Regions from separate parts of the Photobacterium sp. GB-72 genome, predicted to be linked through region 4. Evidence: predicted binding sites of a transcription regulator. Region 4 holds the regulator's gene; each other region holds the start of a gene.
What was found. The regulator PurR, encoded in region 4, represses purine synthesis genes. The targets are predictions, from matches to a motif close to TNANGNAAACGTTTNCNTNA.

Region 1: the regulator PurR is predicted to act here: its motif matches at 2,129-2,148, upstream of C9J40_RS05305 (NupC/NupG family nucleoside CNT transporter).
Region 2: the regulator PurR is predicted to act here: its motif matches at 3,363-3,382, upstream of pyrD (quinone-dependent dihydroorotate dehydrogenase).
Region 3: the regulator PurR is predicted to act here: its motif matches at 3,238-3,257, upstream of C9J40_RS02300 (inosine/guanosine kinase).

What each region holds. Positions count from the first base shown of each region.
Region 1 covers NZ_PYNV01000002.1:463,649-471,895, reverse strand. Annotated here, with positions in the region: gene C9J40_RS05315 (VWA domain-containing protein) at 1-148, shown strand, start outside; gene C9J40_RS05310 (lytic transglycosylase F) at 145-1,611, shown strand; gene C9J40_RS05305 (NupC/NupG family nucleoside CNT transporter) at 2,287-3,477, shown strand; gene alsS (acetolactate synthase AlsS) at 3,720-5,384, shown strand; gene budA (acetolactate decarboxylase) at 5,397-6,116, shown strand; gene C9J40_RS05290 (alkaline phosphatase) at 6,346-8,025, opposite strand.
Region 2 covers NZ_PYNV01000006.1:157,194-165,440, reverse strand. Annotated here, with positions in the region: gene C9J40_RS09555 (NAD-glutamate dehydrogenase) at 1-3,201, shown strand, start outside; gene pyrD (quinone-dependent dihydroorotate dehydrogenase) at 3,550-4,560, shown strand; gene C9J40_RS09545 (cell division protein ZapC) at 4,815-5,354, shown strand; gene rlmKL (bifunctional 23S rRNA (guanine(2069)-N(7))-methyltransferase RlmK/23S rRNA (guanine(2445)-N(2))-methyltransferase RlmL) at 6,340-8,247, shown strand, end outside.
Region 3 covers NZ_PYNV01000001.1:527,802-536,048, reverse strand. Annotated here, with positions in the region: gene htpG (molecular chaperone HtpG) at 1-1,224, shown strand, start outside; gene adk (adenylate kinase) at 1,366-2,010, shown strand; gene hemH (ferrochelatase) at 2,235-3,212, shown strand; gene C9J40_RS02300 (inosine/guanosine kinase) at 3,360-4,664, shown strand; gene asnB (asparagine synthase B) at 4,743-6,413, opposite strand; gene C9J40_RS02290 (cation:proton antiporter family protein) at 6,735-8,247, opposite strand, start outside.
Region 4 covers NZ_PYNV01000009.1:76,690-84,936, forward strand. Annotated here, with positions in the region: gene C9J40_RS11705 (FAD-dependent oxidoreductase) at 1-407, opposite strand, end outside; gene C9J40_RS11710 (carboxymuconolactone decarboxylase family protein) at 400-1,014, opposite strand; gene C9J40_RS11715 (TfoX/Sxy family DNA transformation protein) at 1,474-2,064, opposite strand; cyclic di-GMP riboswitch class I at 2,199-2,289, opposite strand; gene purR (HTH-type transcriptional repressor PurR) at 2,488-3,492, opposite strand; gene C9J40_RS11725 (heme ABC transporter ATP-binding protein) at 3,898-4,737, opposite strand; gene C9J40_RS11730 (iron ABC transporter permease) at 4,734-5,771, opposite strand; gene C9J40_RS11735 (hemin ABC transporter substrate-binding protein) at 5,820-6,689, opposite strand; gene C9J40_RS11740 (biopolymer transporter ExbD) at 6,682-7,107, opposite strand; gene C9J40_RS11745 (MotA/TolQ/ExbB proton channel family protein) at 7,104-7,805, opposite strand; gene C9J40_RS11750 (energy transducer TonB) at 7,809-8,247, opposite strand, start outside.

The DNA.
Region 1 (8,247 bases), on a different contig from region 4:
ACAACAGATATCAACGTTAGAGCAAAAACGAAAACACTTCATAAAACAATCGAAAAATGAGAACACAAAGGCTAAGGATGATTTGGGAAATGCGATTATTTTAACCATACAGGATCAAGCTAAATCAAAAGGCTTTAGTTTCCTATGAACGTTCGACTAAAAAGGCTGTTATTACCTTTATGGGTATATCTGGCTTTACTCTTTACTTCCAGCACTACTTTAGGCTTAGCACTGTCCCCGCTCACAGGCCCAACTTACACTGGCGATCTTAGCGTCCTTGAAAAAAAAAGGGTGCTAAGAGTATTAGTTTCGGCTGACTTAGGTTTTTACTATATTGAAGATGGTCTTCCAAAAGGCATTATCGCTGAATTACTTCACCACTTTGAGTTAGATATTCATAAAACTTATCCAAAACTCAATATTCAAGTGATCCCTGTACATCGAGATCAACTCATCAAATTCTTAATTACTGGATATGGTGATCTTGCCGTCGCTAATTTAACCATTACTGAACAGCGCAAAAAGCAAGTCGCCTTTAGTGAGCCTGTACTTACCAATATTTCAGAAGTTATTATTAATAATATTGATTCACCTGAAATTACAAAAATAGAGCAACTCAGCGATCAAGATATCTGGGTAAGAAAAAGTTCGAGCTACTATCAAAGCCTACTTGAAGTCAATAATCGTCTATTACTCCAACGCCTAGCGCCAATGAAGATCCATTTTTTAGAAGAAACACTGCAAGATTATGAGTTGTTGGAAATGGTTAATCTCGGGTTGATGAATATGACCGTTTTAGATGATCATAAGATGAAAATATGGAACAAGATATTACCAAAATTACGCATGAATTCTGCTTTCGTTTTAAGGAAAAACGGTGAAATAGCCTGGGCAATGAGAAAAGATAGCCCTAAATTAATGAAATTAGTTAATAGGTATATTGAACAAATAAAATCAGGGTCATTATTAGGAAATGTTATTTATAACAAGTATTTAAATAATCAAGGCTGGATAACAAACCTATTGAACCATAGTAATATGGATAAAATGGAAAAACTTTCTGATCTGTTTTTTAAATATTCTACGGAATATGATTTTGATTATTTAATGATGATGGCTCAGGGTTTCCAAGAATCAGGGCTTAATCAGCATAAAGTCTCCAATAAAGGTGCCGTTGGCATCATGCAAGTACTACCAAGTACAGCAAGAGATCGATATATAAATATTCCTAACATTTATATAGCAAGTAATAATGTTCATGCGGGTATAAAGTATATGCGCTATATCCAAAATAATTACTTAGATGATAGCAGTCTAACCTATGATAATAGAATGTATATGACACTCGCCTCTTATAATGCAGGACCTGGCAATATTAGAAAAATGCGACGTTATGCAAAGGAAAAAGGCTATAACCCTGATATATGGTTTAATAATGTTGAAATTATTACCAGGAGATATATAGGCAAACAACCTGTTGTCTACGTTACAAATATAAATCGTTATTACATTGTCTATAAACAATTAATGCGTTTAAAAAAATACCGCCAGAAAGGTGTCCGACCTTTTGTTCCACCTTACCGGTTTAATGTCCCTACCATTCTTGAATAAGTATACTTACTTACGTTGAGTCGCCTTTCGTTTAGACGATCAACGTAAGTTAGCCATACATGCATTATTTAGCCTTTAAGCTTTTATTCAATCTTGTTTCATTACGCTGATCGTGTCGATGGAAGTACCATAGCTTACGATTTTTAGAGGATTTTTTCATCGTTTCTATTCCACTAAATTATCACGAATATAATATTTCATTTTGTAAGACAAATGAATATTAAGTGCAGCATTGAATCATATTTAAAAAATTCTGAAATTTATTTATCTAAAATATTATTTTCCATATTTATTAAACATAATAAAAAATAACATTTGATATACACAGAGACTACAATTGCCTATTTAATCATCGTGTTTTTACCGATTGGACTACTGCGATATTCCAAAACCACTAAAAAGTATTTTTCAATCATATTACAGGTGAGATTCAGTTCACAGTTATGCTCATTTGGCATGTTGATGATACAGTTATATGAGCGTATAACGACAACCCAGTAATGACAGGGCTCTTTCGAACTGCAATCGTTTGCCGCAATCGTAATTCATCTAAGCACGTAATAGTGACAGAAAATTACGCGACCCAAAAGTGAGACTTAAGTCACTTTTAGAGAGAAAGAAATATTTAAACATAAGTATATATCTTGATAAGAATCACACTGAGAGCAACCAAACATGGTCTATCTACATTTCGTTTTAGGGTTAATCGTTATCGCAGCCCTAGCACTTGTTGCAAGTAATAACCGTAAAAACATCAAGTACAGATATATTATTCAGCTACTGCTTATTGAAATGGGATTAGCCTACTTCTTGCTTAACTCCTCAATGGGTACAGGGATCGTTAAAGAGTTTGCTGATGGATTTAATGGATTACTCAATTTTGCCGCAGAAGGGACAAATTTCGTCTTTGGTAACCTATCTAACAATGATGGCTTTAACTTCTTCTTAAGTGTTCTAATGCCAATCGTATTCATTTCAGCACTGATTGGTATTCTTCAGCACATCAAAGTTTTGCCATATGTCATAAAAGGCCTTGGATATTTATTATCAAAAGTTAATGGCATGGGTAAACTTGAATCCTTTAACGCTATTAGTGCCTTAATGGTCGGTCAATCTGAAAACTTCATCACCTATAAAGATATTCTCGGTAGAATGTCTGAGCGTCGCATGTACACGTTAGCGGCAACAGCCATGTCAACCGTATCGATGTCTATTGTCGGTTCTTACATGAAGCTAATCGATCCTAAATACGTCGTGGCTGCCTTGTTTCTAAACATGTTTAGTACCTTCATTATTCTCTCTATCATTAACCCATATGACCACGAAGCAGAGATGAATATTGATGAGATGATGGCGGCTGAAAGTGGTGAGAAACTGACGTTCTTTGAAATGTTAGGAGAATATATTCTTACTGGTTTTAAAGTCGCGGTTATTGTAGCGGCAATGCTGATTGGTTTTATCGCGCTAATTTCAATGATTAATGCCGGCTTTGATGCTGCATTCGGTATTAGCTTCCAAGATGTTATTGGCTACGCTTTCTATCCATTTGCATGGATCATGGGTATCCCTGCTCATGAAGCCCTACAAGCAGGTAGTATCATGGCAACCAAGCTTGTTGCTAACGAATTTGTAGCAATGCTGTCACTACAAAAACAAGTAAGTGAATTAACACCGCACACCGTAGGTATTGTTTCTATCTTCCTTGTGTCATTCGCTAACTTTAGCTCTATCGGTATTATTGCTGGTGCTGTAAAAGGGGTGAACGAAGAAAAAGGTAATATGGTGGCACGTTTTGGTTTACGTTTGCTTTACGGTTCAACGCTCGTTAGTTTTCTATCAGCGTTAATTGCAGGCATCATGATTTAATCGTTGTCATTGCCATTCCTCCCTTAAAATGCCGGTCTTTTCTAATATGAAGGCTGGCATTTTTATTACATCGTAAATTCCCCCTCCCCTTATTTATCTGTAAATTGAGAATTTAACTTTCATTTTCAGTTATTTGATTTGTATGATGAATGTATAGAATTGTGCCACTCATCACATAAAATTCGAATTCACGAACAATGTCCTGAGCCTATTAACTTAATAAATATAATTTTGAGGCTTATATGTCGGATAAAACCGTCTCTGGTGCTGAACTGGTTGTTGAAACTTTAAATGCACATAACATTCCACACATTTTTGGTATTCCAGGTGCAAAGGTGGATGCTGTTTTCGATGCTGTTTGTGATAACGGACCTGAAATCATTATTTGTCATCATGAACAAAATGCAGCGTTTATGGCAGCAGCAACAGGGCGTTTAACGGGTAAAGCAGGCATTTGTTTAGCGACCTCTGGCCCGGGCGCATCAAACCTTGTCACAGGCGTTGCAACAGCGAACAGTGAAGGTGATCCTGTGGTTGCACTTGCAGGTGCTGTACCGCTTTCGATGTATTCTCACAATACTCACCAATCCATGGATACCCGTTCACTGTTTACTCCTATCACCAAATTTTCAGCAGAAGTGATGGATAGCGGCTCGGTATCTGATGTTGTACATAAAGCTTTTCGTATTGCAGAGCAACCTACCCAAGGTGCTAGCTTTGTTAGTCTACCGCAAGATATTCTAACTAACCGTATTCCTTACCAACCAGTACAACAGCCTAATCCAATTTTGTTCGGTGGTGCACACCCACAAGCTATTCGTCAGGCTGCTGATCGCATTAATGCTGCAAAAAATCCGGTGTTATTACTGGGTATGGATGCAAGCCAGCCTTTTGTTACTGATGCCATTCGCCAACTACTCAAACAAACACCAATTGCCGTTGTGAATACGTTTGCCGCAGCTGGGGTTATTTCTCATGATTTATACAACTGCTTTTTAGGTCGAGTGGGCTTATTTAAAAACCAACCCGGTGATATTGCGTTAAACAGCGCAGACTTAATCATCACCATTGGTTATAGCCCCATTGAATACGATCCGATTCTTTGGAATAAAGATGCAAATACCCCAATTATTCATATTGGTTATCAACAAGCAGATTTAGAAATTAGCTATAACCCTGTTTGTGAAGTTGTGGGTGACTTAGCGGTGTCTGTTACGTCTATTGCTTCTGAATTAGATAAGCGAGAATCCTTAGAAAGTAACCAACAAATCCAATTATTACGCCACGATTTACAACATATTATGCAGATGGGGATAAATAAAACCTCATCAAACGGCGTTCACCCACTTCGTTTTGTTCATGATTTACGTCGCTTTGTCAGTGACGACACCACTGTATGTTGTGATGTAGGCTCTATCTATATTTGGATGGCACGTTACTTCCACAGCTTTGAACCTCGTCGTTTATTGTTCAGTAATGGTCAACAAACATTGGGCGTCGCTTTACCTTGGGCAATTGCAGCTTCCCTTCTTCACCCTAATGAAAAAGTCATTTCCATGTCTGGTGATGGTGGCTTCCTATTCTCATCAATGGAATTAGCCACGGCCGTGCGTCATAAATGTAATATCGTTCACTTTGTTTGGACTGATCACTGTTATGACATGGTTAAGATCCAACAGCTTAAAAAGTATGGTCGAGAGAGTGCTGTCAGCTTTATAGGTCCTGATATTGTTAAGTACGCAGAAAGTTTCGGCGCACATGGTTTAGCGATCAATACTGCCGATGATATTGAGCCTGTTATGCGAAAAGCTATGAACTTAAGTGGCCCAGTATTGGTTAACGTCAATGTTGATTATAGCGATAACAGTCGCCTACTTGATCAACTTCATCCATGCCAACAAGATTAATAGGAGCATCACATGAGTGCCGAAACACATAACAAAACGTTCTACCAAACCTCAATGATGAGTGCATTAATTGCAGGCTTATATCAAGGTGATTTCACAATTGGTCAGTTATTAGATCATGGTAACTTTGGCATTGGTACCTTTAACGATCTTGACGGTGAAATGATTGTAATGGGTGATGACGTTTACCAACTTACAAGCACAGGCGATGTTCATCTTGTTGATCACGATATCACCACACCATTTGCTTCGGTTGTTAACTTTGAGCCAAAAGCAAAACTGAGTTTAATTGAACTAAGTAAAAAAGAATTTGAAACGTGCTTAGAGCAAGATCTACTCGCTCACAACGCGATTAATGCCATCCGTTTAACAGGTAAGTTCTCGTATGTTAAAACACGTACAGTGCCGGCTCAGCACCGTCCATATCCACCTATGGTTGAAGTTGTTAAACATCAACCTATTGCTGAAATGACGCATGTTTCAGGTGTGATGATTGGTTTTAAAATACCAGACTATATGATTGGTATTAATGTGCCGGGGTTCCACTTTCACTTTATTAGTGATGATCGTACTCAAGGTGGTCATGTGAGTGACTTTATTCTCACAGAAGGTAATGTTGAAGTTGAAATATTTAAAGATTTCCACCTTCGTATGCCCGCCTCACAAGAATTTGATCGCGCAGATCTTCACCCTGAAGATCTGCAAACTGCGATCCATGTAACTGAGAAATAAACATTGAAAAGATTAGGCATTTCTTAATGACAAAAGGAGCGTTTATTAACGCTCCTTTTCTTTTATCTCTTATTTTTCATACAGCCTAAAGTCACTCTGATCAAATACCCATGTTTGCGCAGGATTGCCAGGTAATGAAACGGTAATTTCTTTATTAGTAAATAAAATAACCTGACTCATTCACCAAACGGCAATTCATCAGGTTATTCATTGTTAATTATAAATAGGTTTATCTGACCATTAATCCATTTTGGGTCACCAGCTTCTGAGTTTCTACTTGGTACTCTTTCTCTTTTACCGTCGAAACAAAGTGCCACGTTGAAAGCACTTGCTGATGATCAAGATCTAAACGAATAAAACCACGTTGTTTTAAATTAACCCATTGAAGTTCTGAAACTAATTGGGGTAGGATAAATTCCATCTGCCCAATAGTTTGCAAATCTAACCCTAAATATTTTTCTAATCCGGGAGAGGTCACCGAGCTTGTTGCAAACTCAATCCCCACCCCATTTCCTTTATGATCACTTAATTCACTACACCAAGCATTGTGGCTATCGCCTGCTAGCGTGATAAGTTGTTTATTTAACGTTGTCGTCATGCCGTATAACCATTCACGCTCCATATAAAACCCGTCCCAAGCATCTAAATTATATGGAAGTAAATATGGGTCTGAACTTGGATCAGCTAAATAGGTATTAATTGCATTCTGTACCGCGATCATCGCAGCTGACTTGTTTGCATCACTTGCCTGAAATAATTGAAACAACCCCATCATGACACTACTTGGCATTTCAATCTTACCCATTAACACTTGTTGGCCTAACAATGACCATTTTGCCGTATTCGTTGTCATACGCTCACTGAGCCATTGCTTTTGATCATTGCCGAGTAACTTGCGTTCAGGAGCGCGTGCCTGTTGAATTAACCCAGAGATAGATTCAATCGATGTATCAGCCAGTGAAAAGTAGTCAAGCGGTTCATCACGCGCGACAACGCGGGTATCTAACATATATAAGTCAAACAAATCACCAAAGCTAAAGTCTCGATAGGTGATCATAGAAGAAACAGGATTTTCTCTAACGGGTAACCATTCTAGCCAAGCTAGAGCAGCTGCAGCTCGACGTTGAGCAAAGTCACCTTCTTGCTGTTGATGATTCTCAGCACCTTCTCGCCATGTATCATTGGCTATTTCATGATCATCCCAAATAGCGATCATTGGTAATGCCGCATGTAACGCTTGAAGATCACTGTCGCTACGGTATTGCGCATAACGTTTGCGATAATCATCTAAAGTAAGGCATTCAGACTCTTTACTTGGAATGCGATTTAAACGTTGTGCATCTTCAGTGGCATACTGCCCAGCCCCATATTCATAAATATAATCGCCTAAATGTAGTACTGCATTGATAGGTGACATTTGGTGCTGCTTAACTATTTCTCGATACACATTAAAGTAACCAGCAGGAAAATTAGAACATGACACGACAGCAATAGACGCTTTATCTAATTCACCTTCTGCTAAAGTTTGAGTCTGCCCTATAGGACTTAACGTATCATTGGCTTCAAAACGATAATAATAATGTTGATTAGGTTGTAGACCGTTAACATCTACCTTTACTGTAAAATCTTTTACGCTATCGGTCGTCACCTCGCCTGACGCAACAATCTGCATAAATTTCTCATCAGTCGCAACCTGCCATTGAACGTCAATTGAGCGTGCTTCTGTCGTAATACGCGTCCAAATAATAACGGCATGTTGTAAAGGATCACCACTCGCAACGCCGTGATTAAAGCCAACCTTAATTTTCGATTTTTGTTGCTGTTGATCATTACTATTACATCCTGTAAGCGAAGTAACCATCGCTGCTGATGATAGCGCTTTTACAAATCCTCGACGTGATAACGACATACCTATTCCTTTAAATATAATAACTGGTCAAACCAGAAGGAATGTCGCATGTCTTTATGACGTTTTTATTTGAGTGGGATGTAATTTTTATTAACAAAACACTCAGAATGTGTACAACAGCAACAAAAGATACCATTAAGGCATCTAATTATTACCTGTCAGTAAAAGTAATTTGACGTTTATGATCATTGTTATCTTATCTGAAATAAATATAATACCTTC
Region 2 (8,247 bases), on a different contig from region 4:
GAAGATAATAAATTAGGCATGTTATTTTATCGACCACAAGAGGAATCAGCAGACTCATCGATTGTAAAATTGAAGCTTTTTCACCGTAATGAACCGATTCATTTATCTGATGTTATGCCAATGCTTGAAAATCTAGGTTTGCGGGTCATTGGTGAATCACCATATCAAGTGATCACTGCGGATGGTGTCGTTAATTGGATCTTAGATTTTGCGATGTTACATCATGTTAGAAATGGATTTGACCTATCAGAAGCAAGAGATCGTTTTCAAAATGCTTTTTCTGATATTTGGCATGGAGAGCTTGAAAGTGATGGTTTTAACCGTTTAGTGCTGCGTTCTGGTTTGTCTGGTAGAGAAATTACCATATTGCGCAGTTATGCTCGTTATATGCGACAAGTTGGCTTTCCATTTAGCCAGCAGTATATAGAAGAGACACTGTCTAATCATTGTCAGCTAGCTTGTTATTTGGTGTCGTTGTTTAAATTACGCTTTGATCCCAAAGCGAAATATAGTGAGAAAGCAGAACAGTTATTGATCAAAAAGATCGTAGAGCGATTAGAGAATGTCGAGAGTTTAGATGACGACAGGATCATTCGTCGTTATATGGATATGATCTTAGCAACCCTCAGAACGAACTTTTATCAAAAAACAGATACCGGTAAGCCAAAAGCATGGCTATCACTCAAACTCAATCCATCATCTATCCCTGAAATTCCAGCTCCAATTCCTCGTTACGAGATATTTGTTTATGCCCCCGATGTGGAAGGTGTCCATTTGCGCGGGGGAAAAGTTGCGCGTGGTGGTTTACGTTGGTCAGACAGGCAAGAAGATTACCGCACAGAAATATTAGGACTAGTCAAAGCACAACAGGTTAAAAATACGGTAATTGTGCCTGTTGGTGCGAAAGGTGGCTTTATTTGCAAACGGCAGCCTCAATTAACAACACGTGAAGAGATAGCTGCAGAGGGATTACATTGTTATCAACGTTTTATCTGTGGGCTGCTTGATGTAACAGACAATATCTTAGAGGGTAAACGGTATCCACCAGCAAATGTCGTTTGTCATGATGAAGATGATCCTTATTTAGTGGTTGCGGCGGATAAAGGCACGGCAACATTTTCAGATATCGCCAATTCATTGGCTGCTGATTATGATTTTTGGCTAGGTGATGCCTTTGCTTCTGGCGGATCTAATGGTTATGACCATAAACAAATGGGAATAACAGCGAAAGGAGCTTGGGAGTCAGTTAAGCGGCATTTTAGAGAGATAGGTATAGATTGCCAAACAACAGATTTTAGCTGTGTCGGCATTGGTGATATGGCGGGTGATGTGTTTGGTAACGGGATGTTGTTATCAAAACATATTCGTTTATTAGCGGCCTTTAATCATCAGCATATCTTTATTGATCCAGATCCGGATCCTGCCGCAAGTTGGTTAGAACGCAAACGTCTTTTTGAACTTAAACGATCGAGTTGGGAAGATTATGATCGTGAAGTTTTATCTGAAGGTGGGGCGATATTTTCACGTAAAAGTAAAGCGATTAAGCTTGTACCTATTGTGCAAACTTTACTGCAAACGCGTAAGCAAAGTTGCACACCTAATGAGTTGATACATCTTATATTACAAATGCAGGTCGATTTATTGTGGAATGGTGGTATAGGAACATACATAAAATCGACTAAAGAGACTCACACCGATGTTGGTGATCGCACCAATGATGCTGTTAGGGTTAATGGTTCTCAACTTGCAGCAAAAATTGTAGGTGAAGGGGGAAACTTAGGCTTAACCCAGTTAGGTCGAGTTGAATTTGCGAAAGCTGGTGGTCGAGTGAATACCGATTTTATCGATAATGTTGGTGGGGTTGATTGCTCAGATAATGAAGTGAACATCAAAATTTTACTCAATAGCCTAGTGACCGCTGATGAGCTGACATTTAAACAGCGTAATAGTATTTTAGAAAAGATGGAAGATGAGGTTGCTGACATTGTATTAGATGATGCCTATCGCCAAAGTGAATCTATTTCAGTAACAGAGCAACAGCAAGTACAACTATTAAAGGAACAAACGCGGTTTATTCATTTACTGGAACGACAGGGCAAATTGGATCGAAGCCTGGAATGTTTACCTGATGATGAAACATTAGTAGAGCGTGAAAAGGCAGGGATTGGCTTAACACGACCAGAAATTGCTGTGCTGGTGGCTTACGGTAAAATGGTGTTAAAAGAAAAACTCGTTAATCACGATATAGCCAGTGATCCTTATCATTCCCGTCTTTTACCTGCTTACTTCCCTCAATTTTTACAAGATAACTACAGATCACAAATGGAAAACCATCCATTACGACGTGAATTAATCGCAACATCATTAGCTAATTTGATGTCGAATGAAATGGGATGCAATTTTGTTACTCGGCTGCAAGAAGAAACGGGGGCAACGATAAATGAAATTTCAGCCTCTTACTCAATAGGGCGTGAGATCTTTAAGTTTGACCAGATTTTTAGTGAAATTAGAGCATTAGATAATCAAGTTTCAGCACAAACGCAATATGACATGCTTTATCGTTCAAGGCGTATGTTGCGTCGGGTCACACGATGGTTCCTACGCAATAGAGAGCACAAGTTAGGTATAGAACAACAAATTGTATTCTATCAACCTTTTGTTGAGCAGTTACGAAATGAATTAGATAGTTACCTTGTAACTGAAGAAGTGGTAGAGCATGAAGAGCAAGCGAATGAAATGATCCGCAAAGGGGTACCTGAGCGGTTGGCCAAAAACATTTCACGCTTAACCAGTTTATATTCAGCCATGGATATAGCGCAAATTGCAAAAGAAATGGACGTTAACATATCGCATATTGCAAGAGTGTACTTTGTACTAGGAGCGCAACTATCACTTCATTGGTTCTTAAAGCAAATTCAAAACCAAGCTGTTGAGAATAATTGGCAAGCATTAGCAAGAGCTTCATTTCGTGAAGATCTAGATTGGCAACAAAGACAATTAACAACAGCGGTTATAATGACAAGTACTGCTAAGCCAGAAGAAAGTATATCACTATGGATGGAACAACATAAAAAAGCGGTTGATCGATGGGAGAGTGTACTGGCTGAATTTAAAGTCGGTAATGCGCATGAGTTTGCAAAGTTCTCTGTCGCTTTACGTGAATTAACCATTCTAAATCTCAACTCAAGGCCGATACAGTAGTCAGTGTACTTTATAGTCACCGCCTAATAAGATGGTATAAGCTACGGTGTAACATATATGGTGACAATGTAACTTTTTTACGATGTTATTATGTTACATTGTCACTATTTAAGTATTAACAATAAGGTTATAAAAATAATACGTTACTTTTTTCAGAGCTAAAAAGAAAACGATTGCTTTTATGTGTAATAATTTGTGAAACTACGAAACTATAACTTATTGTTAAACAAAGGTTTAATTTCTAAGTTACTGTTTTATTGACAATAATCAAAAAAATAACGATTGAAGTTAACAGAATAACTGTGAATAATACCATCCCGTTTATTCGGGACTTATTTTGGAGTTACAATGTTATACCGCATCGCACGTTCTGCTATTTTTCAGTTGGATGCTGAAAAAGCACACGACCTCGCTATTGAGAACTTTTCTCGCTTTACTGGCACTCCATTAGAACTTTTCTACCGACAAAATCTTCCTGCACGTCCTGTCGAAGTTATGGGGCTTACATTCAAAAACCCTGTTGGCTTAGCGGCTGGTCTTGATAAAAACGGCGAATGTATTGATGCATTTGGTGAAATGGGTTTCGGCTTTGTTGAAGTAGGGACCGTGACACCTCGTCCACAGCCTGGTAATGATAAACCTCGTCTTTTCCGTTTGATCCCAGCAGAAGGCATTATCAACCGTTTTGGTTTTAATAACCTTGGTGTTGATAATCTTGTTGAGAATGTAAAGAAAGCAAAATTTGACGGCATCATTGGTATTAATATCGGTAAAAATAAAGATACACCGATAGAAAAGGGTGTTGAAGATTACATTATTTGTATGGAAAAAGTTTATCAATATGCTGGTTATATTGCTGTAAATATTTCGTCACCGAATACACCGGGATTACGTAGCTTACAATATGGTGAAGCTTTAGATGATCTGCTTTCCCAGCTTAAAGCTAAACAAGCTGAATTAGCGAAACAACATGATAAGTATGTTCCTCTAGCACTTAAGATCGCTCCCGATCTTGATGATCATGAGATTCAACAGGTATGTGATTCTTTGATCCGTAATAATATAGATGGTGTGATTGGAACAAATACCACATTGGATCGCTCTTTGGTTCAAGGGATGGAACATTGTGATGAAGCGGGGGGCTTAAGCGGTCGTCCTTTGCAAAACAAGAGTACTGAAGTTATTCGAAAAATGTCAGAAGCATTAAATGGCGCAGTACCAATCATTGGTGTCGGTGGTATTGACTCTGCAATGGCTGCTCGCGAGAAGATGATGGTTGGTGCAAGCCTAGTACAGGTTTATTCTGGCTTTATTTATCATGGCCCACGTTTAGTTAAAGATATTGTAAACGGTCTTTAACTGTTGGCTATCGCTCTCGTACTGAAGTATTAAATTTAAATATCTTCTGACATACGAAAACCCAGCTTAGTGAATACTAGGCTGGGTTTTTAATTATGTACTTAGTCTATTTGTATCAAATATACATCTGATTTACTCGTGATAGAACCGCTATTTTCCCCTTTTATTTTATGAATACGCGAGTAGAATTAAGCTAAAATTTAAACATATGATCACAGATACAAAATAAATCACTGTCTTTCAGGAGTAAGAACGTGTTAAAGCCAGATAATTCATGGAAATGGTATTTTGACGCTGAAATGAATTCACTCATGCTTGAGTTGAATGACGATATGCTTTTCCGTGTATCGTTACCAAGTAAGCTGCTTACCCCAGAAGCTAAAATAAGTGATTTTTTTAATGTTGATGATATTGAAGCTTATCAAAACTTCCAAGAGCAGATTGCTCATCTGCCAATTTCTGCAGCTAGAAAATGTGAATTAGCATTAAATGCTACAGCCGCACGACGTTTCCATAAGCCTATGATGCCAAAAAGTTGGTATTTCGCACCTCAACAAGGTGTAGAGCCGTTACAGGGACAAGTTATTACTTTAATGACGGCTTCTTGTACTGCCCATTACGTTGTGATTGAAAACAGTGGGGTCGCGAGTCTCTGTATGCTTGCTGATGTTGCTACTGTTGATTTAGACGGCCTTAAAAGCATGGAGTTCTGCGAAACCATTAAAGTTATGAATGATCGAATGGCTCCCTGTTTTGTAGAAACTGAACAGCGACATTTTGCGCTTGTCGGTTAGTCGTTTCTTCATCTCATATTTTTGTCGTATATCCTTATCAGTCTCCCGGTAGATAGCAGTATTTGTTATCTTTTGTAGTAAAAGCCCATTAAATTTAGGCTAATTTGCTATCTTTCTTATGCTGTCTAGTACGGCCTCCCTTAGTATATTTGCATGCTTTTCTCTATTAGATGGTGAGAAAGATATCACCTTTTATTGAGATAGTTATCGTCCAAATCTCTCATTTTTATATCCATTTTCTTTGTAACTAACGATAACAACATAACTACTGTTATCTACATACCGCATCATCAATTTCTGTAATTCGTGATAGTTACGCTTCCTTGTAGGTATTCAAGATAGGTTAGAGCGTATATTTGTATTCGTTAACTGACTTCATTGCTACTCAGCAAGGTATATCCACCATTTTTCTGGTTAAAAATTACACTAAAAATATGTCATAGATCTCAAAATTCTTATATATAGCCAGACAATTCTTACTGCTTTATTTAAGTAAAACCTGATGGATTATGACGTTAATTTCTTTGTTACATTACGTTTGATTGACAATCCCTTCCTCTTTTTCCTGCGTTAACAGTGAAGTAGTGGTTGTGTAATAGCGTTGGAATAATTTATTCCACCAAAGGGCGGGTGATAATATTGAATAGGGGTATTTAGCGTAAAAAAATTTTAATTTCTTGAATGTTAAAGATAAATCAAATGTCACTCAGGGTGAGAAATTGCTTTGAGGGTGGTTTTCATTATTCCAGATTAATGATTTGTTCTTTGTTTGATGAGAATCGTTAAATATGACTTTTAGCGTTGTATTGGTCGCAAGTTTTGCAGGTAAGTGAAGATGTTTGTTGTTACATCCTCTTTGATTGAGAACGTACTGATTGAAGAATGAATTTTTTTTCCTAAATGAGCCATTTCATTATGGTTTTGACGAGGCATTTTTTGTGATTTCAGTTATAATTCCTCGCAATATTAGTGTGAAAAGAACTCCATGAATCAATATCTAGCGATTACTTCCCGCGGCCTTGAAAATTTGCTTGCGGATGAATTAGAACAATTAGGTGCACAGAACATTCAAGTTGTGCATGCCGGTGTCCGTTTCAAAGCAGAACAAGCAACAGCTTACCGTTGTTGTCTATGGACACGAATCTCATCACGTATCATTCAAGTACTGAGTGAATTTAACGTTCGTGATGATATGGACTTGTACTTAGGTGCAACAGCTATCAACTGGATGAACTATTTTGATAGCAATACACGTATTGTGGTCGATTTTAATGGTACTAACCGCGAAATCCGTAATAGCCAATACGGTGCAATGAAAATTAAAGATGCGATTGTAGACCGATTTACAAAAGCGGATTTACGTCGTCCTAATATCGACCGTGAGCGTCCTGATCTACGTATTCATATGCGTCTATCTGGTGAGAAAGGTATTCTTGGTCTTGATATGGCAGGTAGCGGTTTACACCAACGTGGTTACCGTAGTGAAGCGGGTAAAGCACCACTGCGTGAAACCCATGCTGCTGCACTTGTTATGAAAAGTGGCTGGACACCAGAACAAGCATTGTTAGATCCAATGTGTGGTTCAGGTACTTTAGTGATTGAAGCTGCGATGATAGCCGCTGAAATTGCACCAGGTCTTAAACGTAAGTGTTGGGGCTTTGAATCAATCAAAGACTTTGACCAAGAAGCTTGGTTAGAGATCCATGCAGAAGCAACGGTTAAATCTCGTCGTGGTCCTGCAAAAGTCACGACCAAGTTCTTTGGTCGTGAAATGGATCGTCGTGTATTAGCGATTGCTCGTGATAATGCGGGTCGTGCTGGTGTTAAAGATCTGATTGATTTTGAATATGGCGATGCCACACAGCTTGTTCGCCCTGAAGGGTTCGAAACAGGCATTATTCTTTGTAACCCTCCATATGGTGAACGTTTAGGTACAACCCCTGAACTTATTGCATTGTACAAAGAATTTGGTAACCGTTTAAAACTCGCTTTTGCGGGTTCTGTTGCTGCCATTTATTCAGGTTCGAACGAATTGTTAAGTTGTATGCGTATGCGTGCAGACAAGCAATTTAAGCTTCGTAACGGCGCATTAGATTGTGTACTTAAAACTTATTTGATCACTGCAGGTAGTGTTCAGAAAGAAGAAGGGCAATCTGAGGGTGTCATCGTTCAAGAAGAGGTCGCGCCTGATTTCGCGAACCGTCTTAAAAAGAACATTACTAAGTTAGATAAATGGGCAAAACGTGAAGGTATCGAATGTTACCGTATCTACGATGCTGATTTACCTAACTACAATGCCGCGATTGATAAGTACAAAGATTACTTAATTATCCAAGAATATGCAGCGCCTAAATCTGTTTCTGAAGAAACAGCACGTCGTCGTATTATGGATGTGTTGCGTGCGACAATTGAAGTAACGGGTGTAGAAAGCAATAAAGTTATTCTTAAAGTCCGTGAGCGTCAAAAAGGTAAGAACCAATACCAGAAGCTATCAAGTGCAGAGCGCCACATGATTGTTGAAGAGTACGGTGTTGAACTTAAAGTGAATCTTTATGATTACTTAGATACAGGTTTGTTCCTTGATCACCGTATTACGCGTCGTATGCTTGGCCAAATGGCAACAGGTAAGGATTTCCTTAACTTGTTCTCTTATACAGGATCTGCAACTGTTCATGCTGCTGTCGGTGGTGCAAAGACAACAACTACCGTTGATATGTCGAATACTTACCTTCGTTGGGCTCAAGAGAATATGGAGCTTAATAATCAGGTAGGCCCACAACATGAATATGTTCAGGCTGACTGTTTACAGTGGCTACAAGAAGTTGATGATACTTTCGACCTGATTTTTATCGATCCACCAACGTTCTCTAACTCTAAGCGTATGAAGCAGACG
Region 3 (8,247 bases), on a different contig from region 4:
GTAACAGGAACAAAGTGGGATCAGATAAATAAGGCCCAAGCATTGTGGACACGTAATAAGTCCGACATCAGTGAGGAAGAATATAAAGAATTCTACAATCACGTTGCGCATGATTACGCAGAGCCTTTGGTATGGTCACATAACCGCGTTGAAGGTAAGCAAGATTACACTAGTCTGCTTTACATCCCGTCGACGGCACCTTGGGATCTGAATAATCGTGATGGTCAGCATGGCTTAAAACTGTATGTACAACGTGTATTTATTATGGATGATGCACAGCAGTTTATGCCGACATACCTTCGCTTCGTGCGCGGCTTAATTGATTCAAACGATCTGCCACTGAACGTATCGCGCGAAATTCTACAAGATAACAAGGTAACTCAAGCGCTACGTAAAGCGTGTACCAAGCGCGTGTTGCAAATGCTTGAGCGTATGGCGAAAAATGATGCTGATAAGTATCAGACGTTCTGGAAAGCGTTTGGTCAGGTATTAAAAGAAGGGTTAGCTGAAGATTTTGCTAATCGTGACAAAATTGCCAACTTGCTACGCTTTAGCTCAACAGAAAATGACTCACAAGAGCAAACAGTATCGCTTGCCGATTACGTGAGCCGCATGAAAGAAAACCAAGATAAGATTTATTATCTAACCGCAGATAATTTTAATGCAGCGAAACATAGCCCACACCTAGAGCAATTCCGTGCTAAAGGGTTGGAAGTGATTTTGATGTACGATCGTATTGATGAGTACCTAATGGGCCACTTGCCAGAATTTGAAGGCAAGCAGTTCCAAGCGATTACTAAATCTGATCTTGATCTTTCAAGCTTTGACGATGAAGCAGTGAAAGAGAAGCAAAAAGAGACGGAAAAAGAGTTTGCTTCAGTGACTGAGCGTACAAAAGGTTACTTAGGCACACGTGTAAAAGATGTACGTGCAACGTTCAAACTTCATGACACACCAGCAGTTGTTGTGACAGATGAAAACGAAATGGGTACCCAAATGGCGAAACTGCTAGCAGCAGCGGGTCATGATGCGCCAGAGGTTCAATACATTTTTGAATTAAACCCTGAGCATGCATTGGTTAAGAAAATGGCAGATGAAGCAGATGAAGAAGTGTTTGGTCGTTGGGTTGAATTCTTGCTAGGTGAAGCGATGTTAGCTGAACGCGGTACGATGGAAGATCCTTCTCAGTTCCTTGCTGCAATTAACAAGTTGCTGATTAAATAACCAAATAACTTGCTTGTATCAAATACTATTCTGATAAAGCATGTAAACCAAGCCCAGTCATTGTACTGGGCTTGCGAGTCTCGCTTATTCAGTGTATTTTCACTTTTTTGCAAAAATTCCACTCTATTAAAGGGGATCACAATGCGCATCATTCTTCTGGGCGCTCCAGGTGCAGGTAAAGGTACTCAAGCTCAATTCATCATGGAAAAGTTTGGTATTCCTCAAATTTCAACTGGTGACATGCTACGTGCAGCTATCAAAGCGGGTACTGAACTAGGCAAGCAAGCGAAATCAGTGATCGATGCAGGTCAATTGGTATCTGACGATATCATCCTTGGTCTTGTAAAAGAGCGTATTGCGGCAGATGATTGCGCAAAAGGCTTCCTACTAGATGGTTTCCCACGCACAATTCCTCAAGCTGATGGTCTAAAAGAAAACGGTGTTAACGTTGATTACGTTATCGAGTTTGATGTGGCTGACGATGTGATCGTTGAGCGTATGGCGGGTCGTCGTGCTCACCTTCCTTCTGGTCGTACTTACCACGCTGTTTACAACCCACCAAAGGTTGAAGGTAAAGATGACGTAACAGGTGAAGATCTTGTTATCCGTGAAGACGACAAAGAAGAAACAGTTCGTGCACGTCTAAATGTTTACCACACACAAACTGCACCTCTTATCGAGTACTATGGTAAAGAAGCGGCAGCGGGTAACACGAAATACCTTAAGTTTGATGGTACACTTCCTGTTGCTGAAGTGAGCGCTGAGCTAGAAAAAGCATTAGCTTAATATTGATATAGGCTGTTTTAGATAGCTTGTAACAATGAAAAAAACGGGCTTACCTATTGGTATAGTCCGTTTTTTTATGGTTTAAATAGGGGTTAATAAAGGCGGGATACGTCTTTTTCTGATCAAAGTGATCTAAAAGCGATCAGCCTTCGTTTAGCTTCGGTTGCATGATTAATCTTTTTTGATCAGAAAGCTTGGTTTAGGACAGATAAGAGCGAAAACCGATGAATAAAGACAATAAAAAATACGGTGTATTGTTAGTTAACTTAGGTACGCCTGATGCACCGACGGCGGCTGGGGTGAAACAATTTCTATCTCAATTTTTACACGATCACCGTGTCGTCGATATGACTCGCTGGTTATGGTGCCCCATTTTACACGGCGTAATTTTGCCGATTCGCTCACCGAAAGTTGCTAAATTATATCAATCTGTTTGGATGGAAGATGGCTCACCATTGATGGTGTATTCAAAACGCCAACAAAAAGCATTAACAGAGATACTTCAAGTCCCAGTTGAACTGGGTATGACTTATGGTAATCCGAGTACTCAGGCTGGTTTGGAGCGTCTAAAGCAGCAAGGTTGTGATAAGGTTTTAGTTTTACCGTTATATCCTCAGTATTCAGGTACTACCACAGCTGCTGTATTTGATCGTATTGCGAAAGACTTAAAGTCCATATCGTATATCCCAGAGTTGCGCTTTATTAATCATTATTACGATCACCCTGATTATATTTCAGCGTTAGCCGAGACGGCTAAAACGGTGTGGGCAGAAAAAGGCGAGCCTGATTACTTATTATGTTCATATCACGGTATTCCTAAACGTTATGCTGATAATGGCGATCCGTATCCCGATCATTGTAATGGTACAACGGAGCTATTAGCGAAGATGCTTGAGATGCCGCGTGAAAAAATGAGCATGAGCTATCAGTCTATTTTTGGACGTGAAGAATGGTTAAAACCGTATACGGAAGGCACGATAAAATCATTGGCTGAGAAAGGCGTAAAACGTCTTGATGTAATGTGTCCTGCGTTCTCTGTTGATTGTTTAGAAACCCTTGAAGAAATTGCAGAGCAGTGCAAAGAAGTGTTCATTGAAGCGGGTGGGGTAGAATTTAATTTGATCCCTTGCCTTAATGATAGCCAGGCACATATTACAATGATGGAAGACTTGGTGAAACAACATGTTCAAGGTTGGGAATAGTCAGTTTTTATTCTGTAACTTACATTGACGATAACGTTTACGCTCTCATTTGTGTTGATATATCTCAAAACCAATGAGAGCTTTTGCTTTTATGTTCTATATTCTGTGATAGAATTCGCAAAATTTACAACTTGATAGCGCATAGACATGAAATTTCCAGGCCAACGAAAATCTAAGCATTACTTTCCGGTACATGCTCGCGATCCACTTTTAAGTCAAACGAAACAAGAGAAGCGTCTAGCACGTACTCATGTTGTCGGTATTGACCAAACATTGGTAGATATTGAAGCTTATGTGGATGATGAATTCCTGGAACGCTATGAGTTAAGTAAAGGCCATTCGTTGGTTATTACTGATGAAAAAGCAGAAGCGCTATATCAAGAGCTAAAAGAGAACAACCTTGTTACTCACGAGTTTGCTGGTGGCACGATTGGTAATACGCTACACAACTATTCTGTGTTAGCGGATGATAAATCTGTTCTTCTAGGCGTGATGAGTAAAGACATTGAGATCGGTAGTTACGCGTACCGTTACCTTTGTAATACATCAAGCCGCATGGATATGAACTACCTTCAACCTGTTGACGGTCCTATTGGTCGTTGTTTTGCTCTTATTTCAAAAGACGGTGAACGTACCTTCGCTATCAACGAAGGTAAGATGAACCAACTTGAACCTGATAGCATTCCTGAACATGTGTTTGAAAATGCGTCTGCACTTGTGTTAACGGCGTATTTAGTGCGTTGTAAGCCTGGCGATCCTATGCCAGCGGCCACAATGCGCGCCATTGAATATGCGAAAAAATACGATGTACCCGTGGTATTAACATTAGGTACAAAGTTCGTTATTCAAGACGATCCACAATGGTGGCGCGACTTCCTTCGTGATCATGTAACAGTTGTTGCAATGAATGAAGATGAAGGTGAAGCGTTAACTGGTGAGTCTGATCCGCTTGTAGCAGCTGATAAAGCATTAGAATGGGTTGATCTTGTTCTTTGTACTGCAGGCCCTGTAGGTTTATATACCGCAGGTTACACTGATGATAACGCTAAGCGTGAAACAAGTTTACCGTTACTTCCAGGTGATATTGCTGAGTTTAACCGCTATGAATTTAGCCGACCAATGCTTAAAACGGCGTGTGAGAATCCAATTAAGGCGTATTCACATATTGCTCCTTATATGGGCGGTCCTGAGCGTATTAAGAATACTAACGGTGCTGGTGATGGTGCACTTTCAGCATTACTGCATGATATGTCTGCAAACCGCTACCATAAAGAAAACGTGCCGAACTCGAGTAAGCACCAACATTCTTTCCTAACTTATTCATCGTTCTCACAGGTTTGTTTATATTCAAACCGTGTAAGCTACGAAGTCTTGGCTCAGTATTCTCCACGTTTATCTCGTGGTCTGCCAGAGCGTGAAGATAGTTTGGAAGAAGCATACTGGGAACGTTAAGTTTCATATAGATATAAAAAAACCGCCAACACATTTTCGTGCTTGGCGGTTTTTTATTAGCTGCAGTTTAGAGCAAACTTATTTTTTATAAGCTTCGTTATGTACAGCTGCTACTGCACGACCTGATGGGTCTGCTGCGTTCTTAAAGCTCTCATCCCATTCAATCGCTTTTGCACTTGAACAAGCAATCGATGGACCACCCGGTACACATTTTGCCGCACTTTCTAGCGGGAACAACTCTTCAAAGATCTCACGGTATGCGTAACCTTCTTTGGTTGTTGGTGTGTTGTAAGGGAAGCGGTAAGCCGCTGTTTCAAGCTGTTGATCCGTTACTTTTTCTTCAGCCACTTCTTTTAGCGTATCAATCCAGCTGTAACCTACACCATCAGAGAACTGCTCTTTTTGACGCCATGCGATAGATTCTGGTAGGTAGTGCTCAAAACACTCACGTAAGATGTGTTTTTCCATCTTACCGTTACCACACATTTTATCTTCAGGGTTCAGACGCATTGCCACATCGATAAATTCTTTATCTAGGAATGGTACTCGGCCTTCAACACCCCATGCCGCTAACGATTTGTTTGCTCGTGCACAGTCAAACATGTTCAGAGCAAGCAATTTACGTACAGTTTCTTCATGGAACTCTTTCGCGTTCGGTGCTTTATGGAAGTATAAGTAGCCACCAAAGATTTCATCTGCACCTTCACCAGAAAGTACCATCTTGATACCCATTGCCTTGATTTTACGACCCATTAGGAACATTGGGGTAGAAGCACGAATGGTTGTCACATCGTAAGTTTCAATGTGATAAATCACATCACGGATAGCATCTAGACCTTCTTGAATCGTGTAAGTCATTTCATGGTGAACGGTACCAATTTTATCTGCAACTTCACGCGCTGCTTTTAAATCAGGGGCACCTTCAAGACCCACGGCAAAAGAGTGAAGTTGAGGCCACCATGCTTCAGATTGGTCATTATCCTCAATACGCATTGCAGCAAAGCGTTTTGCCACAGCTGATGTAATTGATGAATCTAAACCACCTGATAGTAGTACACCGTAAGGTACATCTGTCATTAACTGACGCTTAATAGCGGCTTCTAATGCTTCAGTTAATTCTTCTTTGCTGGTTGAGTTACCTTGTACGGCTGCGTATTCATTCCAATCACGGGTGTAATACCGTTGTGGCTCGGCATCAGCACTACCGTAGTAACAACCAGGAGGGAATTCACTCACTGTTTTACACACAGGTACCAGCGCTTTCATTTCTGATGCAACATAGTAGTTACCGTTTTCGTCAAAGCCTTGGTACAACGGAATAATACCAATGTGATCACGACCTACAAGGTAAGTATCTTTTTCTTCATCGTACAGTACAAAGGCGAAAATACCGTTAAGCTCTTCAAGTAACTCTTCGCCCATATCTTGGTATAGCGCAAGAATAACTTCACAATCTGAATCTGTTTGGAAATCGTATTTACCTTCATAGCGAGCACGGATTTCTTTGTGGTTGTAGATTTCACCGTTAACCGCAAGAATTAATTTTTTATCTGGGCTATATAGCGGTTGTGCACCACTGTTTAAGCCAACAATCGCTAGACGCTCATGCGCAAGAATGGCATGTTCTGATGCATAAATACCTGACCAGTCTGGGCCGCGGTGACGAAGCTTTTTCGACATTTCTAATGCGATAGGACGCAATGCTGCTGCGTCGCTTTTAATGTCTAGGATCCCAAATACAGAACACATAGTAATACCACTCCAACGTTATCTTTTTATATCCATAAATCTTAGAAACACAGATGTAACCGAAAGGTTTATATAATGAAAATAAAACTTTTTATTTATGTGCGTTTCTCTTTGATTGTTAAAATTGCGTATTCTGAAGTAAATTGCAATAAAAAATCTTCAATCGATTAAAATAAAACGCCTTAGGTGAATATCATTCAGTAAAAGCGCCTTTAACTGAATTAAATCTAATTTGTTTGGCTTTTTGTTTAAAAAAAATAAACAGTAGTTGTTACCACTGTTTATTTTTTGCTGCGAAATAAGGGGGGCGTACTTATAGGATTATGATTTGATTGCTGTTATGTCTGGCTTTAAGTGATCACATACATTACGAGCAAAACCACTGCCAGCCTCATTGAAGATGTTGAAGACGGCATCAATACCTTGTTCATACAGTAACTCTTCATCATCATTGTACTGAGCAATTGCTGCTATTTTACCTTGGAAATGACGAGCTTTAATTTGCTCCAAGGCATAAACATTCGCCTGACTATGAGGCATTGCTAATAAAATAAGAGTTATACGTTCTTTGCTGATCACCCGCGCCCAAAAATCAGGATCAGTCGCATCGCCTTGAATAACATTACGTCCTTCTTTGCGTTGCTTCTCTGCGGATTCCTCTCGGGTTTCAACGCCTATGATTTGCTTGCCGTAACGTGCTTGTAACTCATCATATGCCCCCGTGCCTATTCGACCCATACCAAGAATTAACACTTTTGATTGTCCAAGATCGATCAGTTTGTCATCGGCGTTGAGTTTTTCTGGTTCAAATTCTTTTAGCCATTTTGATGCTTCTGTATAAAGTTTATGGCTCACGCTGTTGAGAGGGGCTGCGAGCAAAAATGAAAAAGAAACGGCAATAGCGATAGCCACTAAAAAAGTACCCGGTAATAGTCCTAGCTTATAAGCCACACCACCGACAATTAAACCAAACTCGCTGTAATTAAATAGTGTTAACGTCGCGAGCATTGAGGTACGGACACGGTAACGACACAAATGGAATATGCCGTAGTACAACATGCCTTTAAGCGGTAATAAGAGTAGTAAAACAAATGCCATCAGTAACCCATTAAGCGTCGGGGTTTCTGACAGGCCAATATTTAAGAAAAAGCAAACAAGTAACAGCTCTTTAAAGTTAAAGAGTGATTTTGCCATTTCAGAAGACTTACTGTGTCCTGCCATTAGCATCCCGATCAATAGCGCACCCAAATCAGGCTTCATACCAACCAGTTTAAATAACCCTGCACCGAGCACTAGCGCAAGAGTAATGGCATAGAGTACCAGTACTTCACCGTGACCTGCTTTGTCTAAGATCTTGTATAGGATAGGGCGAATTAACGGTAGGGCGAAAAGTCCAAGCGCATACACTTCTGGCATTTTTCCACTTGAGATAGTCAAGAATATAACGGCGAAGATATCTTGCATGACCAGAATACCGATAGAGACGGTACCGTACTTTGCATTTAACTCGCCTTTTTCTTGTAACAGCTTAATGGCAAATACTGTACTGGAAAAAGACAGCGCAAACCCGATAAGAATTAATTGGCTTAACGCCATGTCGCTGAACATGGTTAAACCAAGCTGTTTTAATACCAATAAACAGAGGGTAAATAAGGTTGTTGATAAGAGATTATGTAAGGTAGCACCACCCCAAACTTCTTTTTTAAGTAAGGACTTCACATCCAGCTTTAAACCAATGGTAAAAAGAAGCAGTGTTACCCCTAAGTTAGCTAAGGTTTCTAAAGTAGGTGTAGAAGTAAAGCCAAAACTGTTAAGACTAAAGCCTGCAACAAGA
Region 4 (8,247 bases):
AGATAAAATGCGCCTTCGTTTTCAATCCCTTGATTAATGGTCGCGAGGCGTTGTCCAAACCGCTGTTGTACCCAGTCTTGCAAAATATAGCGGCTTGATAGAAAAGCCAATGTTGCACCTATTGTGCTGGCAAAAGAAATAATAATAAGGCTAGGCCAAAAACCAAATAATGCCGCTCCAAGCAACGTTAAAATTGCAGCGCCGGGTAAGGAAAGGGCTGTCACGGCAATATAGAGTACAAAGAAAAACAAGTAAGCAGTGAAAAGTTGACTTTCAATCTTTGCTTGTAGGGCTAATTGCTCTTGCTTGATGAACTCAAGGGTAAGGTATTGGCCTAGATCAAAATGTAGCCATAACGCAATAAGGCTGACAATGACCAGCAGCAATAGCGTTTTTTTCTTATTCATTTGCCTGATCCTTTTTCGTTATGTTTTTATCTGATGCTTGCACGTTATCTTGAGCAATATCGTTAGGCGTAATAGGAAGAGAACAAAAGCCTTGTGCTGGCACATCGAGCGCAGTGTTAAATTTCGCCGACAAGTTCTGAAAGCTAACTAAAGCAGTGAGTTCAATAATATCATCACTGCTATACCATTCTTGTAGCGCGACAAGCATTTCATCTGTCACTCGTTTGCCTGTTATTGTCATCGCTTCAGTGTAGACCAACACAGCGCGTTCTTGATCTGTAAACAGCGTAGAGTGTTGCCAGTTGGCGAGTGCTTTAATTTTATCTTCTGAATCACAACGTTCGGCGAGCTTCATACCATTGGCATCAACACAAAAGGCACAATCGTTTAATTGTGAAACACGCACACAGACCAAAGATCGCATGACATCTTGAATCGGTGACTTCTTACGGTCGAGAAAACCAAAAAAACCTGCGACTAACCAAAATAAGACAGGTTTACGTCCCCATAGCTTTGCAGGGTTTAATACTTGACCATAGTGGCGAGCTTGAAGCCATAGCAAAGGCTTTACCCATAAAGAGTCAATTTTTTTGATCGAAATGCGCATGTGATTCCTTAAAAAACACCCTAAAAGTAGGGTTTTATACGATCTTACTCAGTAGCAGTTGTAAACATGTAGACCTTAACAACAGACATTGTATTTCATTTAATGATAAATATTTCTTTTTCTTCAATTGGTTGGTGAAAAAATCAGCAGGAGATAAGACAGTTTAAAGCGCCGCGTTATTTATTAGTGAGAAGATGGGTTATTGGTCGTATTAGCAAATAATTAGGCATGGAATATAAATAAAGATAATTATCATTTATATAAATCAAGGAGTGCAAAACGGAGGGAATTAATTTAATGGCAAAAGTTTGTTATTATGCAATTAAACCAAATAAATATTGAATTTTATAAAGGAAGATAAGGATAATACGGAAATTATTTTTGAAAGGTATACTTAGAAATAAAAGAATGGGGGCTCTTTTATTCCTAAGTATTTTATATTTAAGACAACTTATATTTTTAAGATAAGGCAGATAATAGTTCATTTCGACGTTGCTCAGGAATAACTGACCAATGTTGACCGCTAATTGCGCCTTCCAATGCCCAAAGCAATTCAATACTCAATGGACTTGTTTGTGATTCTTGAAGTGCTTTATATGCGCCAAGAGAGCCCACTGCTAGAAGTTGTTCAATAGTGTTTATGCCTGCTTTTTTAAGCATTCTTTCATTTGATAATCGTAGATTAGGTAAATCTTTAATTCGGTCAGGTACGCAACTCTCCTTTTCTTGCTTGTCTTTTTCTGCTGCATCCAGTGAATACCTACCTTGAGCTACAATCTTTGTGGGTTCATCCCACCATTGGTCGGGTATTGCATAGTGCTTGGTTACAACAGGGAAGCCACGTTTTTTATAAACATAGGGTTCCAAGCCAGCTTGTTTGAATTCCTTTTCAGTTTCAGCATTTGCACGTAAGTGAAGTTTATCGTTCACAACTAATGCAAACATTGTATCACCAGAAAAAATGCCAAAACCGCCAAACATCGACCGTGATTTTATTGAACCAAAATGGTCAAATAATTTTAATGAATCTTTTAATATTGGTTTATCCATGCTTCTACTCGGTGAAAAAATATGAGTGTCACCTAAACATTAAGAGCGAGGAAATAGATTAATTAATCTACACATTGATACTGTCAATATATTGTTAAGTTTGTGTCATAATATTGTCGGTTCAATAATAATCCTTCGGTAACCCCGCTACCTTGAATTATTAACATAATTTTTAGGCCGGTGGTTTTGCGTCTTAATCTTTCAATTAATTTGCCAGTTCGTGACTATATAAAGTTATATTAAATAATACTTTTAATATTAAATCTAAGCTCTCAAAAATGTGATATTGGTTCAGGTATTTGTTCTTAGCTTATTTTAATAAGCTTTATAATTATAAATACTCATGATTGTTTTTTATAAGTAAAAAAAAAGCCAACAAGGTTAACTTATCGGCTTTTCCTTAACATAGAAAGATAAATTTTATTAGTTGAGATCTTTAACCGATTTTCTCTCAACAAGTTTAGGCGTCATTTCAAAGGTTTGACGCTCATGATTCTTGTCTTTCACACGCTCTAGCAAGATTTCGATGGCCTTTTTACCTAAACGACGTTTAGGCTGGTGGATAGTTGTTAGCGGTGGCGCAAAGTAGGGCGCAAGGTCAATGTTATCGTAGCCAATGATTGAGATATCATCAGGAACACGCAGACCTGCCTGTTCAAAGGTACTGATCAGAGCCATAGCCATAATGTCGTTAAAGCAGAAGATAGCAGTAGGGCGATCTTCCATTGCGATAAACTTATGAGCAGCTTCAACGGCTGACTCACACTCAAAGTCACCGTCAAGTAGCCAATTATCATTAACAGTGAGATCTGCTTCTTTCATCGCTTTACGGAAGCCCTTTAGGCGCTCTTGACAAGTAGACTTATCAACTTGTCCAGATAAACAGCCAATTTTCTTATGACCATTTTCAATAAGGTGCTTAGTCGCAATATAACCGCCGTTTTCAGCGTTATCTAGAATATTATCAGTATGTGGGCTTTCTGGGCCCCAGTCCATGATAACCATAGGAAGATCATTTTTACGCTCAAGTAAATCGAGCAGCATTTGATCCAGATCGCTGCACATAACCAATAGGCCATCAACACGCTTTTCAGAAAGCATACGTAAGTAATCACGTTGTTTTTCTAAGTTACCTTCGGTGTTACATAAGATCAGTGTGTAGCCTGCACCATAACAATATTCTTCAACACCATGCACAACTTCGGCAAAAAATGGGTTAGTCGATTTAGTGACTAACATGCCGATAGTACGTGTTGTATTACATTTTAAGCTTCGCGCTACTGCACTTGGGGCGTAGTTAAGTTCATCTACTGCAGCCAAAACTTTTTGTTGCGTTGCTTCTGCAACAAAGCGTGTTTTATTAATCACGTGCGACACTGTAGTAGTTGATACACCTGCCATACGTGCAACGTCTTTAATGGTTGCCATATTTATTCTTCTTATCATGGTCAGATTAGGATCTGACAAAGGTTTTTGATACCAAATTGATTAATTACGTAGTCTATGGCTTACGAGTTCACTCGCAGAGATGAAGATCCTTTAGTTATTAGCTACTTAATTATTCAATTTGATACCGAATTATAGGGTGTTGCAATTATCATGGATCATAAACAACTAAAGCCGCAGTAAAATGCGGCATTAGAAGATAGAAACTATTTTTACACTAATTACACATGTAATCGCTTGCGATCACATTTTACTGTGTGTTTTGCGTTGTGCAATCTTTCTATTCAACTTGATTGAATTAATTGATCATTAACCGTAAAAACTCGATGTTTGTCATGCTAATAGCTTCAATTTATTGTGTATATCTAGTCATTAATAGATAAAACGTTAAAAAACAGAATGATTGGCTGATAAAAGATAAGGAAAATCACCACTTGGATGAGTATGAACACTGACAGGCCAACCATATAAGGTATCTATTACTTCAGGAGTAAGAACTTGTGTTGGCGTGCCGTCGGCTTTTATTTCTCCTTCGTTAAGGAAAATCATCCGATCAGTGTATTGGGCTGCAAGGTTTAAATCGTGCAATACCACAATTACAGCGGCGCCTTGTATAGCCATATTTTGGGCAATTTGTAAGGTGTGGTGCTGGTGGGCGAGATCGAGTGCTGAGGTGGGTTCATCTAACATCAAGATACATTTATCACCGGCTTTACTGAGTTGTGTTAAAACCCGGGCAAGGTGTACACGCTGTTTTTCACCCCCCGATAAGGTGGGGTAGAGACGTTTAGCTAAATTGTTAATATCAACGTATTGCATGCTTGATGCTGTTGCATCTTTCAGTTCAGGCGAAGTGAGCTGCAATGGAATTGCGCCTAGCTCGACAACTTCTTTCGCGGTAAAGGCAAACGATAATGCGCTATGTTGTGGAAGGACACCTAAGTGACATGCCAATTCTTCCCGAGCCCAATTATTAAGCGGTTGATCAAAGAAAGAAACCGTGCCTGATTTTGGCGTAATCTCCCCACATAATACTTTTAACAGGGTACTTTTACCTGCACCGTTTGGCCCAAGTAATGCGGTGACTTCTCCTGCGTGAATATCAATATCAAGATGATTTAGCAGGACTTTATCACCGAATTGTAATGATAAGTCGCGAGCCTGAATAACACAGACTTTGTCGCTACTTGCTGTAAAATCGACCTTTGCTGAATGATTTAACGTCATGACATCTGACTCTTTTGATTAACTAATAAATAGATAAAGAAAGGCGCGCCTAACATGGCGGTGATGATCCCAACCGGCAGCTCTTGAGGCGAGAATGCGCTTCGAGCAATCATATCGGCAACCAAGAGGATTAAGCCGCCAAGTAAAGCCGAAATTGGCAATAAGGTTTTATGATTTGGACCTGTTAGCATTCTACCCACATGAGGAATAACCAAGCCAATAAAGCCAATCGGGCCACAAACGGCAACAGTCATACCCACTCCCGCAGCACATGTAATAATTAAATTACGTTTTAGTTTTTGCGTGTTAACCCCCATATGTCGAGCTTCAGCTTCGCCTAATAACAACGCGTTTAAATTACTGGTATGACGATAAAAATAGGTAAAGAGTAACCCGAATGTGCAATAGGCGAGAATAATGCCTGTCCATGTTGCACCAGCCAGTGAACCCATTGACCACAATGATAAATCACGTAAGGCTTGATCGTCGGCAACATAATTGAGTAACCCAAGCCCTGCGCCTGAAATTGCGGTTATCGCGACACCAGCGAGTAGCATGATCATCACCGATGTGCCGTTTTTATCTGTGCCTAAGCGATAAACTAAAACGGTGCTGATTGCGCCGCCAATAAAGGCAAAAATAGGCACAATAGCGAAGTTTAAAAGCTGAGGGAATGATGCGGTGAGAGGGGCAAATAAGACAATGGCCAATGCAGCACCTAAGCCTGCACCGCCCGTGATTCCGATGATCCCAGGATCTGCAAGCGGGTTGCGAAACAGTCCCTGTAGTACAGCGCCACATACAGCTAAAATTGCACCGATAGCAAAACAGAGAAGCGTACGTGGTAAACGAATTTGATGGATCACTAGGCTGACATGTTTAGCAAGTTCATGATCACCGGGTAATAGTGCTAACAAACTTTGTTTATAACTGATCGCCATAGGACCTATAACAATAGAAGAAAGCCCTGTAAAAATAAGTAAGGCGATACTTATTATATAAATATGATGGGCTGAGAAGCGTTTTGCATACATGTAACAACAACCTTACGCACGAATAAATAGGGATGATAGAGGCGTAATTTAAGGATAAATAGCCTGATTAAGCTTTAAAGCTTCATTAACACTCTCGAGTCCTAAACCACCAATGAGCGCAGTACTTTTTATTGTGAGTAATGCATTATTTGTTGCAGCCGGTGTTGCGGCAATTAATGGCATTTGGGCAATAAGATCTTGCATGTTTTTGATCTTGCTAGCTGTACGTGTGCTCAACAAAATAATATCTGGTTGCATGGTAACAATTGCTTCACCAGATATAGGCTTGTAGTTACTGATTGATGTTGCAGCAGGGTTTTTAGCACCAGCAAGTGTAATGATGCTATCTGCAGTAGTATTACTTCCTGCAATGTTAATTGGGCGACCATCATGGATCATTAAGAACAAGACTTTTTTAGGAGTCTTAATATTGGCAGTTGCAGTATTAATTTTATCTAGCTGAACATTAAGCTTTTGTTTTAGCTTTTCAGCACGATCTTGATGATCAGTGAGTTTAGCAATTTGATCGATACGTATAAGTAGATCTTTAACGGTTTCCCCTGAGTTAACAATATCAACTTCAACACCTGATTGCTCAAGTAGGTTAAGTGTACTTTGTGGCCCCATTTCATTAGAACCAACAAGGTGAGTCGGGGATAAAGACATTAAGTTCTCAGCTGAAAGCTGGCGGTGATAACCCACTTTAGGGGTTGATTTATCCACTAATCCTTTACTTGTTAGATCAACGGCGACGACTTGATCAGTAGCATCTAAGGCGTTAATGATTTGAGTAACTGAAGCACCAGCACTGATGATTTTATTTTTCTCAGTTGCTGAGTCCGTACTTGCTTGCGCGTAGCTACTAAGTCCTAACACCAGCGTCAATAAAGAGGTTTTTAATAGAGAGAGTTTATGCATTGTTTGATTCTTCCATAAGTAGCTGAGTCGCTTTGATATTATTTTCTTGCAAGAAGGCGAGTAATTTGAGCATTTGTTCAACAGAGGCTGCTTTATCTGCACCAATCACAACAGGTTTCGTTGGGTTAGTTTTCACTTCTTGTAACAAGGCTGTTTTGAAGTCATCCCATTGATTGATTTTTTTACCTTGCAGTGCCCAATAAGGTGCTTCTGATACTAAATTAATAGCAATAGGATCGGCTTGGGTTGTCTGTAATGTTTTGGTTGCTGTTTGTGGTAAATCGACATCGAGGGCTTTAATTTTCACTGTGGCTGTTAACAGTAAAAACACCATGACAATAAAAATAATATCCAGTAATGGAGTCAGGTCTGGATTCATTTCCTCGGTTTGGAAAACGCTACTGTTGGCTTTGATCATGATGCAGTCCCATTAACGGCAGGGTTTTGTTCGCAGGTATCACAGGCTGATGTTTTCCCGTTTTCAGCGTCAACATTCATTCCTTCAAGCCAAAGATTACAACGGTTTAAACTGTGTTCTAGTTTAGCCGTAACATTATCAGCCCATAGCCCAAGTAGTTGTGCACCAGTAATGGCAGGAAGTGCGATGATCAAACCAGCAGCTGTTGTTCGCATAGCAAGACCAAGACCGTCAGCAAGATCGCTGGGAGTCACAGAGCCTGTTGAATGGGAAATACCGGTAAACATATCAATTAAGCCAAGCACTGTACCGAGTAAACCAAGTAACGGACTAATAACACCAATCAGACTTAATAAGCGTAAACCTGAACGTAATTCAGTGCGTTTTTGTATTAACCAAATAGCGGCAGCATCTTCACGTAATGGTTTAGTGAAATGGCGATGCGCAATTAACATCGCAATTCCTTTATAAAGCAAAGGGCGTTGCTGTTTTAGCTCCTCGGTTAAATTATCTAGTGCGTGTTCGTCGTGACGGTTTTGTTGAGCAAGGAGTGCTGTAACTTTTGTTTTGCCTACACCGGTACATAACAAAACTTGAATAAGACGCTCAGTTAAAATCATAACAGTGAGCACAGAACAAATAATAAGAGGCCACGCCATTAGGCCAAGTTGCTGGTTGAGGTTATCAATAAAAGGCATGATTTAATCCAATTTGAAACGAACGGGAATTTGAACACGGTGTGCAATAGCAATGCCGTCAACAATATGGGGTGAGAAGCGCCACTTTTTAATCGCTTTAAGTGCCGCATCATCAAGCACATTGGCACCAGATGATTTAACCAGTTTTTGTTTAACTTGATGACCATCTTTTGCAATCAGTACTTCAACTAAGACTGTGCCTTCAATACCACGACGTTTTGCTAATTGTGGATACTTCACAGCGGAAGGTTTCGTGGCAAACGTGGGTTTTGAGACCAATTGAGGTGAATGTGCTCCAACGGTTGTTTTTTTAGCTTTAGTTGTCTTATTTAATGCCAGTTGTGATGACACAGGCTGGCTAGAATTTGTTGGTTTAAGTTCAAATTTCTCAGTTTTTCGTTGGGCATTTGTTACGTTTTTAGTCGCTGTTTTTTTCTCAACT